Regions from separate parts of the Peribacillus sp. NPDC006672 genome, predicted to be linked through region 2. Evidence: riboswitches for the same ligand, from Rfam matches in the RefSeq annotation. Region 2 holds a riboswitch; the other holds the start of a gene.
What was found. Region 2 has a riboswitch for cyclic di-GMP ahead of ACQKKK_RS02000 (anti-repressor SinI family protein). Riboswitches for the same ligand answer to the same signal wherever they lie in the genome.
Positions count from the first base shown of each region.

Region 1 (5,871 bases), on a different contig from region 2:
GAGAAATTGAACGAGTATTATGTCAAGGTTGTGGATGATGTAACTAATGAAACAATTAGGGAGATTCCTCCAAAGAAATTATTAGACTTTTATGCAGCGATGACCGAGTTTGTCGGTATTATGGTAGATGAAAAAATATAGGTGGGTGATGTTTCTGTGGTAAGAATTAACGGTTTAGCGAGTGGGATGGATATTGACGCGCTTGTTAGCAGTATGATGCAGGCTGCACGTGTCCCATTGGATACCCTAGAACAAAAGAAACAATATGCAGAATGGCAGCGAGATGATTATCGCGATATCAATAAGTTGTTATTGGAGCTAGATACCCTTATTAGAGATGGCGTAGGAATGAAACAATCTTTTATGAAGAAAACGGTATCGGTTTCAGATGCAAATGCCATCTCGGTAAAAAATACAAATTCCACTGCTGACTTTTCTGGGTCGGTAACTATAAAAAGTTTAGCTACCGCAGCAACTATGCTCAGTAATGGTGCTTCTGGAATTGAAAAGGCAACGGATATCATTCCAGAAGCTTATATTGGACAAGAAATAAAAATTGAAACGATTAATAAGGATGGTTCTTTAAATACCTTCACCACAAAAATTGAAGAAACTGATACGTTAAATAGTTTAATTACAAAAATTAATGCTAATTCAGGTGTTACCGCTTTTTATGATCAGAACACTAAACAGATTTCGATTACGGCGAAAAACACGGGGGCAGTTCCGGATGGTTTAACAAGAGAAGATGGAACGAGTGTTACTGCAGAAATTGGTTTGAGTGGTACACTCTTTACGGATCTTCTCAATTTAGATGAAAATAATATTGCTGCTGTTGGAGCGAGTAGAGGAACGGCCGGTCAAAATGCAACCTTAAACTTTAACGGTCTGGATATCGAGCGTTCCTCCAATACCTTCTCCATTAACGGTGCAGAAATTACACTTAAACAGGTTACATCTGGACCAGTAACTTTTTCTTCGTCATCTGATGTAGAATCAGTTCTAGATACGGTTACCCAATTCGTTGACAAGTACAATGAGATTATCGCTAACATCAAAACGAAGACAGATGAAACAAAGTACCGGGCATACCAACCGTTGACTACGGCACAAAGGAAAGACATGACTGAGGATGAAATTAAACTGTGGGAAACGAAGGCAAAGAGTGGGACACTTCGGGGAGATTCTATGTTGACGGGTCTCCTTACGAAAATGCGGACCTCCCTGTATACCTCTGTTGGTGGAAGCAACTCCGTCAACTCATTAAGTGAAATTGGAATAACTACTACAAGTAACTATCTTGAAGGTGGTAAGCTAACCATTAACGAAGAAAAACTGCGTGCTGCTATTTCAGAGGATCCAAACAAAATTTATAATTTGTTTATGAAATCAGGAGAAACAACGGGTGAAATGGGATTAGCCAAAAGGTTAAGAGCTGATATAAAATCGGCGATGACTAATATTCAGGATAAAGCAGGTAAGTCATCATCTTCCGTTAATAATTCCTTTTCGATTGGAAAACTTTTAAATAGTTATAATACAAAAATTGATAGTTGGCAAGTCAAGCTGAAGGCTTTAGAAACCCGTTATTATAATCAATTCACAGCGATGGAGAAAGCGATTTCGAAAGCAAATAGTCAAAGCAGCAGCCTAGCTCAGTATTTCAGCTAAGCAATTTTAGAAAGGAAGTTTGAATGATGGCAAACAATAATCCCTACCAATCTTATCAACAAAATTCGGTGAATACTGCCTCTCCAGGTGACCTTACGTTAATGCTTTATAATGGATGCCTTAAGTTTATAACACTGGGCAAAAAAGCAATTGCGGAAAAAAACTTTCAAGAAAAAAACACGAATTTAATTAAAGCGCAAAAAATCATTCAGGAGCTGATGGTCACTTTAAAAATGGATCTGGCTATATCCAAGGAATTAATGTCCCTTTATGATTATTTGAATCGACGCTTGATTGAAGCCAACATTAAAAGTGATCTGGATATTTTAGAAGAGGTTGAAGGGTTTGTCATGGAATTTCGCGATACATGGAAGGAAGCTATTCAGTTGAACCGCCAGAAGCAATTTGCTAATAGTGGTCAAGTATAATGGGAGCTATTCAAAATTTTTATGAGGCAACGAACCAATTGCTTTCGACGTTGGAAAATGATCAGGATCGGGACCGGAAAATTGAAAAAGTAGAGGCTTTACTTGAGGAGCGGGAGAAGTCGATGGCAGGGATTCAACCGCCTTTTTCTGATTCTGAACAGGAATTAGGGAAGAAGTTAATCGAACTCAATGAAAAAGTTTCACAACTTCTCGAAGAACAAAAAGTAGAAATCCAACGCGATATCAAACAGCTCAGTGTTAAAAAAGAATCATCTAATAAATACACGAACCCGTATGAAAGTCTATCAATCGATGGCATGTTCTACGATAAAAGAAATTAATTACCCAGCCGTTTGGATTCCAAACGGTTTTTATGTTAAATATTTTTAAAATTTCTGTAAATAATTCGCGCTTAATTTTTTCTTTATGGCTAGGCATTTGTTATAATGAAGCTAGGGCAGACATCAACCCTTTCCAAAACCTTCCGACAATTGTTTCATAATTTCGACATATTTCATGATGTGTTTCTAAAGGGAACCGGAGGGGTATTGTAGAATCTAACTGTATAGTCTTAATTTAAGGAGGACTCACTTTATGAATTACAACGTACGCGGTGAAAACATTGAGGTAACTCCAGCAATTCGAGAATACGTCGAAAAGAAAATTGGCAAGTTAGAACGATATTTTAACAATACACCAGATGCAAATGTGTTAGTGAATTTGAAAGTGAACAATAATACATCCAAGGTCGAAGTGACGATTCCTATGCAGAATTTGGTTCTTCGCGCTGAAGAGGAAAATGCGGATATGTATGCTGCCATTGACTTGATCAATGATAAGCTTGAACGCCAAATTCGTAAACATAAAACAAAGGTCAATCGTAAGTTCCGGAACAACTTATCTACGACTCCCGAGGCATTCGCCTTCAATACGGAAGTTGACGAAGTGATGGATGAATTCGAAGATGATACTGATATTGAAGTGGTCCGCAATAAGCGCTTTGATTTGAAGCCGATGGACAGTGAAGAAGCCATTTTACAAATGAATATGCTTGGTCACAGTTTCTTCGTATATACGAATGCGGATACTAACACAACGAACGTGGTGTACCGACGTAAAGATGGACGCTACGGATTAATTGAACCTAGTTAATGATGAATCTGAAATCAAAAGCACAGCCCAGTCTCTGGGTTGTGCTTTTTTAGCATTTTGGTAGTTTACCATTACATTCATAGCCGACGAGTGCTGTTGATTATTTTATTACTATTTTACTAAGTTTAGATGGAAATGAATCAAAAGGTATAAAAAATGACCGTATCATTTGCCTTTCGAAATTCATTTTAACGAACGGTTTTTGTTCTTTAATGAGATAAATAGTTAGTTTTACCTATTCAAACACCTCTATCTTTTGTACTATACTCAAATTGTCAGTTCTTTAAAAAGAACAATTAGTTTTTTATAAAAAACAATTTGATCAAGGTGCAGAGGGAGTGTTTTTTTTTGTATCGAAAGAATTGCCATAAATGCTATAGGGCTTCCTTTAGCAGTGCAGAATATGGAAAGTGGCTTTGCCCGATCTGCGGTGAGGACTTAACTGTGCAAAAAGCCTTGGATGCACTTAAAGTGGAGAGAATTAATAGGTCCCATCGAATGGTTAATGAATGCAGTTATCCTCGTTTTATAAAAAACGAATAGAATAGGACTTTGATAATGATTGAATTGAATGTTGCATTTTCCCAATATTGTAATATTTTGTCGGATAAAAGGTTTGCATTTAGATAGATTACCGACATAAAATAGCAATATATGGAGTGTATATCCGTTATAATATGATTAAAAGAATGTATTTGGTAAGAGGTACCACGACAAAGGCAAACTTATTGAAAGATGAGGGCGCAAAGGCACAGGTCTAAGGTTTAGCGACTACGATGGCTGGTCTGCCTGAAATACAAAGGGTATTTTAGGAGGTAGAAGAGGTGGCTAATGTGGAAATAGATCAAGAATGGGTAAAGTTGATTTTAGAAGCAAGGAGCTTGGGTTTCAAAAAAGAGGAAATTAGTGCTTTATTTGAACGGGAAAGCCTTGAGGTTACATTAGAGGAGAACGAAGAAAGCTAAGTACTGAAAAGCATCGAAAACATCCCTATAAACAGTGGTTCAATTCATTAGCTGTTTATAGGGTTTTATTCTTCCATGAGATTCTAGCAAATCTAGTTCATTCAAGCTGTATTCTTCAGGATTATGTAGGTAGACTATTAAACTACTATTCTTCTTTACCTTTTCTCCATTTATTAAACTCGATGAATTCCCTGAATTGTTGTTTTGATACACCAGAATTCATAGCCTCCTCAACGATTTTCATCCAATCAGTGTCCAAGTTTTCCTTATTTGGTGCATCGTAAAGAAGGGCATCAACAGGAATGTTAAGCACGGCGGAGATTTTTTCAAGAAATTGAATAGAAGGATTCGTTTGTAAGTTTCGCTCGAGCGAACTTAAGTAAGACTTTGCCACCCCCGCTTTATCGGCGAGTTCAGTCATGGACATTTTCTTTTCTTCCCGCAGTTTTTTTACACGTTCACCAATCATCAATACCACCTCGAAACATGTTCTATTTATCTTCTGCTTATAAGTTTGAGTAGCCCACATTAAATCATTCAAAACAAGGAGCCTTTAAGGCTGGATTACCTTGACAGGTTATCGCTAGAGAAGGACACAGATCTAGTGATGGAAGGTTATGGATAATTCTCATTTGCATTGGAATAGTGGGGAGTTTGCAATATATTTTTTATACTTCCTTTTATTTTAACAGTTTTACTCTTCATTTATCCATTGTTTTTCGCAAGAATTGAATTCAGGTCAATGGCCAGGAAGTGACATGAAGTTGTACCTCTAGGATAGAAGTGGTAAAATTAAGCGTGGATTGTAATAATAGAAGGTGTGTTTCTTCTTACTTATATGAATTTTGTTATTGAACGATCATTACCATAATAGAGGAGCGTTATTGAATGCTTAATATATTAAATAGAGTTTTTGATCCGAATAAGCGGGAAATAAAGCGTTTGGAAAAAATCGCTGATCAGGTCGAAGCGCTGGCTGATAAGACGGCTGCGTTATCGGATGAACAGCTGCGTGCCAAAACAGGTGAGTTTAAAGAGCGTTATCAAAATGGGGAAACAGTGGATGATTTGCTAGTTGAGGCTTTTGCGGTTGCGCGTGAAGGGGCAAAGCGTGCTCTAGGCCTATATCCTTACCGTGTTCAAATCATGGGTGGGGCATCGCTTCATGATGGAAATATCTCCGAGATGAAAACAGGGGAAGGTAAAACATTAACCTCCACCATGCCGGTTTATTTAAACGCGCTTACTGGTAAAGGTGTACATGTCGTTACTGTCAACGAATATCTGGCCCACCGTGATGCTACTGAGATGGGTGTATTGTATGATTTTCTTGGCTTGACCGTCGGATTGAATTTGAACAGTCATTCTAAAGAAGAAAAACAAGAGGCGTACAATGCTGACATTACGTATAGCACGAATAATGAGCTAGGTTTTGATTACCTGCGTGACAATATGGTGTTATATAAAGAACAAATGGTACAGCGCCCACTGCACTTTGCTGTCATTGATGAAGTCGATTCGATTTTGATAGATGAGGCGAGAACGCCTTTGATCATTTCCGGTTCCGCACAAAAATCGGCCCAGCTTTATATTCAAGCCAATGCGTTTGTGAGAACGTTACAAAAAGATACGGACTACACGTATGATGAAAAGAC
Region 1 is NZ_JBNNOR010000003.1:203,580-209,450, forward strand. Features, by position in the region: gene flaG (flagellar protein FlaG) at 1-141, shown strand, start outside; gene ACQKKK_RS06875 (flagellar hook-associated protein 2) at 157-1,671, shown strand; gene fliS (flagellar export chaperone FliS) at 1,698-2,099, shown strand; gene ACQKKK_RS06885 (flagellar protein FliT) at 2,099-2,440, shown strand; gene hpf (ribosome hibernation-promoting factor, HPF/YfiA family) at 2,694-3,251, shown strand; cyclic di-GMP riboswitch class I at 3,960-4,044, shown strand; gene sinI (DNA-binding anti-repressor SinI) at 4,076-4,216, shown strand; gene ACQKKK_RS06900 (helix-turn-helix domain-containing protein) at 4,362-4,685, opposite strand; gene secA (preprotein translocase subunit SecA) at 5,105-5,871, shown strand, end outside.
Region 1: another riboswitch for cyclic di-GMP. It lies ahead of sinI (DNA-binding anti-repressor SinI); the one in region 2 lies ahead of ACQKKK_RS02000 (anti-repressor SinI family protein).

Region 2 (5,871 bases):
AGGCAAATAAAATTGAAACCACCTGAAACAGCACACTTGACAATAATTTACTTCCAAGCAGCATCGCCGCAGACTGGGGATTATGAATCCACAACTGCGTCTTCCCCTCATAATTCAAACATCCAAAAATCAAAGAGAACATAAAAAATGGTTGTAAGAACATGATTACCCCTGTGCACAAATAAAAAAGACCCGCAACTTCCAAATACCTGGATACTAAAAAAACAATAAACACTAAGCCAAGCTGCGCAACCAATAGCCAAAGAAGTGTGGATTTCCCGATCAGCCACTCCTTCTGCATTAAACCTTTAAACGAATTCAACTTCCCAACCCCCTCATTATTGTTCTAGTTACATAGTACACAACTACACTGATATATGTCAAAAGTATTATAAAATAACAAAATATACTATTCTTTTATAGTGAATTTAAATATAATAGATGAAGTGGTTACAAAAAGAGGAAGGAAGTAAAATATGAGACATGAAAAAAAGACGAAAAAGAAACGGACATGGCTGAAGGTAGTTGGTATAATTGTCCTACTTTTCATATTAGCAGGGGGAGCGTTTGCCTACTCCGTATGGAATGCTCTAACTAAAACCGTTGACTCCATGCATACACCCATAGACCGTGACACGGATAAACGAACAAAAGACCTAGCACTATCGGATCAGGAGCCCTTCTCGATGCTCATGCTCGGTGTCGATGAACGTGATGGCGACAAAGGCCGTTCAGATACAATGATCGTCTTGACGGTCAATCCACAAAAGAAGTCAGTCAAAATGCTAAGCATTCCGCGTGATACACGGACCGAGATCGTCGGTCATGGTACAAAGGATAAAATCAACCATGCGTTTGCCTTTGGCGGCGCGAAGATGTCCATGGATACTGTTGAAAACTTTCTTGATATCCCGATCGACTATTATATGAAGATCAATATGGAAGGATTTAAGGATATCGTTGACGCAGTCGGCGGAGTGACTGTTCAAAACGATTTGGACTTCACCTCCGATGGCATTCATTTTGCGAAAGGTTCGCATACTCTTAATGGGAAAGAAGCCTTAGCCTACTCACGAATGAGGCATGATGATCCGAATGGTGATTTTGGCCGTCAGTCCAGACAACGTTCCATCATTGAGGCTGTCATCAGGGAGGGTGCGAGCGTTTCCTCTCTGACGAAATACAATGATGTCTTCGACGCACTAGGTAATAATATCCAGACGAATTTGACGTTTGATGACATGATGGACATCCAAAAGAACTACAGAGACGCTAGCAAAAGCATTACCGAATCATCCATAAATGGCAACGGAACGAAAATCGACGGAATCTACTACTATATTGTGTCGGATGAGGAAAAAGAAAAGGTTCAATCCGAATTAAAAGAACAATTATCCATCAAATAAGAAAAAATGAAAAAGCTGTCCGGGCCTGCATCCCGACGGCTTTTTCATTTTCCCCGTCCAATAATCTGACAAAAAACGAACACCAATTGTAGAGATTTGTTGGAATTTTTGTTGTTTATTGGGCATGGAAAAACGGTATAATCTAGTAGGAGCTGATAATTACATCTTCCCCTTGCCCCTATCATTACTTGACACTATTATTCTTTGGACCCGGAATTCCATCAACCATCATTCACCAACCATAATAAATAATCCTAAACAAAAGGAGTCGATTTAAATGAAAATCAAAGCAGGCAGCTGGGCTATGCTGAGCACACAGGACAAAATGTTTATTCTGAAAGCCATCAGTGATCGCTCAAGAATGAAATATGTTTCATGATAAGTAGATCTATTGGAATCATTACAAGAGAGCATCGCCTCTCCCTTTTCACTAAAACGAACTTGAGCCTGAAAAAGGAGAGGAATCTATTCAAACTGATAATCCCATAACAAACGCCATTCGCCTTTTTCTTTTACGACATAGCATTCCTGTTCCAATTTAAACACCCCAAAGCGAGAATTGAAGACCTGTGTAACTGGAATTTTAAAGGCCGTTTTATGCACCCTTCCACCCTTATCCAGACTCCAGTTCTTCACTTTCTTAATTCGGCCTATATCATACTGAAAGGTCTCCACATCCATATGCTGTAAAAACACATGGGAGCGATTTTGTACATAATCTGCCCGATTCGGAAACCGCAGCTTCATTTCAGAACTTAACAAATCCCAGGACTTCCCGAACTCCGCTTCACTTTCATACTCATAAAAATCTTCCACAACGCTTTTTGAACCGCTCGGCCAAAGAAAAATGATACAAACCCCTGCTGCTAAAGCCAGGAGAATAATCGCCAATGCTCCCAGTTGAACCTTATTTTGTCTCCTCACTCATCAATCACCCTCACAGGTTATCATTTATTTATATATATAAGGGATAACGATAAAAAAGAAGCATGTTGTTGTAATCCCTTTATGCGGTCGAAATCCCTCTAACTTCGGCATGTTACTTTCGCTCATGTGGATTCATTCCAAATGGGCCTTTCTTTAGAAAATTGCAATGGCAGAATAAATGAGTAATAAACACATTATCGTATTTTGCAAATATCTTCTTAAATGCAGAACCAAATAAAGCCCAGAATAATAATGCTGTGCAGCCTATCAGGATTGTTAAAGACATATAAAAGAGCGTAGCTACATTTGAATTATTCTAAGGAAGAATGAAAAGTTGACATTGCCGTCAAGAGACGGCAATTTTCAACTCTCCACTTACTTTGTTATGACTTTTCATCTGGGATATTCGATTATACGTAAATAACAATTCATCAGCCAATAGAATAAAAAGATTTTCATCCTAAAAAACACGAAAAGCAGTGCGATTTCACTTGCGAAATCCACTGCTTTTATACTTGTTTTTATTCATTTTTTCCTGTGCGGGCACTCCAAAAGAAAAGCATATTGTTAGAAGTTTATGTGAAATGATTTCTTCAGATTCTAGGACTTCTCCATCGATAAAAGATAAGAAAAAAGAAAATTCCCAGCAAACCGCCAAACGTGTCCAGCATGACATCCTGCCACAAGGGAGTTCGTCCACCCGTTAGTTTTTGATGCAGCTCGTCCGCACTCGCATAAAAAAGGACGCATAAAAAAGCGCCTGAAAACGAAAGAACAGGATTCTTCACAAAACGGCGCCAAACACCATATGTCAATAATCCAAACACAAAAAAGATAAAAAGATGGGCACCCTTCCGAAGGAAAAACTCCAGAAAACCGTTCACTCCAGCTGTTTGGACACTTACTTCAACACCACCATACATGAATGAAATGCCGCTTAATCTATCATACCAATACGGCGTATTGAACTGTGCTAATAAAGGGGAAATGCTTTGCTCCTCATACGTTTGCGAGGAAAAAAAGAAGATGACCATCGCCCATAAAACGAGCAAACCCGGGACGAAATATCTACGGATCATATACTATCAGGTTCTTCCATGATCCCGCTTAATTTCTCCTTAATCTCCTCCACAAGTTCATTTACAGTAACATCCTGCCCAGACTCTCCTTTGGCAAAAGTGTCTTTTAAAACATCAAAAAAATCCATTTGAATTTTCCACTCCAATATAATTGAGCCACCATTTCATACTGTTGTCCTAATCCTTTTTTTCAAAAATAAGGAATATAGCTCTTTTATTTGATAATCACATATAAATTGGTGATTGGCAAGCGGAATGAATCTACAAAAGGGTAAAATCTGAATTTTTAAAGAAATATTAAAAGATATGATCACAAAAAGTTCATAACTGACGGAATATCAAAATCATCAGTTGAATATATGTAGTTCATTTGGTGTAAAAGCCAAATGAAAAAGAAACAAAAAGGACCGATTCCTCAGCCCATTCGACACCCTCTATCATGATTGCCCCATTAAATAAGTCATCAATGAAATCAATACTAAAGTAATGGTAATATAAGTCCCAATAAAAATCTTCTTGCTTCTTTGTTTCTTTTCATAAACTTCCTCGAACGTAATGAATTTGTTTTTTGTCATCAAATAATCTCCTTTTATTTTGATGGCAGCTATCTGACATCGCCTGCCGCGAAGTCCCTTTGCTTGATCTTTATAGTTATATCGGCACATACCCGAAAACATTTAGGTATTATTCACTATTTTTTTGTAGGTTATTTTTCGTAAAACTATAGAAGGTTAGGTGAACTTAAAATTCCTATTTATCCCTTAGAGGATCCACAAAAAAAGAAGACTGTATATCAGCCTTCCCTAAAGTAAATATTGCTAATCCCATGATTTACTGTTTTACTCTAGATTTATTTGTTACGATGAAGTCACGCACATCTTCAATGGATAATCCTGAGTTTTTCGCCTCCAACATTAAATAAACCCATTCTTCTAATTCATTGTTTGCTTTCATGAAAATTCCCGCCTAATTTGTGGTAACACAGCCGTCTTAGCATAGCCTTAGACCTGTAATTTTGCGTCCCTACTTTTCAATAGGTTTGCTTTTCTCAAGAATATTTAACATTTAATTTTCCCATTTAGTTTCATGGCGTGCAATTCTACTTTTTTAAGAAGTCGACACCCCATTATATTTTTTCTAAGCCTTTAATACTATATTCATGTTAATTATACTTTAAAACTAAAGTATTAATCATTAATAATTTTCGTTAATTTCTGCCATCATTCTACAAAATCCTTCAAAGAAATTGTCTTAAAACTAGGTATATTGGGAAATTCCGATCAATCATAAACAAGCTGAACTGCCATTAAAAAAATGCATTAATTTAACTTTCTTCGACGTTTATTAAAAACTTTCATAAAAATACTTCCTTCATCTGTTTTAAAAAACTTAACTCCAACTAATTTTAAAGGTGTCCATATTTCTCTCATTTGGTATAAAGGCATTAAAATTCATCCTTTCTATAACTCATTAATTGAGCTTTTGCTTTTAATAAATGATAGGTATATATATTTAAAAGTAGAATTTATTATTTTACATTTTTCATTACTTTAATCCTTCAAACTTCCAACCTTTAACGAACACATTGTTCTTTATAACGAATATTCAGATTGAACTTACCATCTTTACATTATTATGTCAATCAGCATTATTGGTTCTATTTGATTATCTAATTTGTATCCCTCTTAGGACGAATTAGCATCAGCAGCTTGAATGTTTCCTCTTTAATCCATAACTGCTGGATGATCCGCAAAATCCATCCCTTAAGTGAATTAAGGGTGATAGGAACAGTGTTTATCCTCCTGGACAAAAGTCCGAAATCCCTTTTTCATAATCTGAAACTTCGATTTAACTTAACCATGATGTGTTCCTTCTTTCAAATACTCTCCTTAATTATTAAATACTAATAGTACGCCCATTAAACATTTAATAATTGAAAGTTAGGATAATATGGTTTAACTTTTACTTTTTTTGTCTAATTTTGTCTGTTTTATAGAACTATATATACTTTATTAAGAACAAATGCTATATTATAAAAAAAATGGTTGGAGGAGGATATGACTAGTAGATATGAGGAATTCGACTCATTAAGGGGTTTAGCAGCTCTCATTGTGTTAATCGGGCATTATTTGATGGTTTACCCTGCCTATGCAAATTATAAATACGACTCAAACAGTCCCTATATGATTTATTTGTTCAAGGAAACTCCTCTACGCCTTTTTTTCAGTAGTGGAAATGAATCTGTCATTCTATTTTTTGTATTGAGTGGTTTTGTTTTGTATTTATCAGTTACTAGTGCTAAATTCCGCTATTCTACATATCTAATAAAACGAGTGTTTCGAATTTATATACCATATCTAGTGGCAATAAGCTTGGCTATATTGGCGAAAAGACTTTTAAGCCATATTGATTTACCCTTTATCACTGACTGGTTTAGTAAATCTTGGACAGCTCTTGAC
Region 2 is NZ_JBNNOR010000001.1:405,792-411,662, reverse strand. Features, by position in the region: gene ACQKKK_RS02030 (hypothetical protein) at 1-322, opposite strand, end outside; gene ACQKKK_RS02025 (LytR family transcriptional regulator) at 477-1,406, shown strand; gene ACQKKK_RS02020 (hypothetical protein) at 1,872-2,330, opposite strand; gene ACQKKK_RS02015 (VanZ family protein) at 2,927-3,412, opposite strand; gene ACQKKK_RS02010 (hypothetical protein) at 3,409-3,558, opposite strand; gene ACQKKK_RS02005 (hypothetical protein) at 3,850-3,987, opposite strand; gene ACQKKK_RS02000 (anti-repressor SinI family protein) at 4,244-4,366, opposite strand; cyclic di-GMP riboswitch class I at 4,385-4,466, opposite strand; gene ACQKKK_RS01995 (acyltransferase family protein) at 5,470-5,871, shown strand, end outside.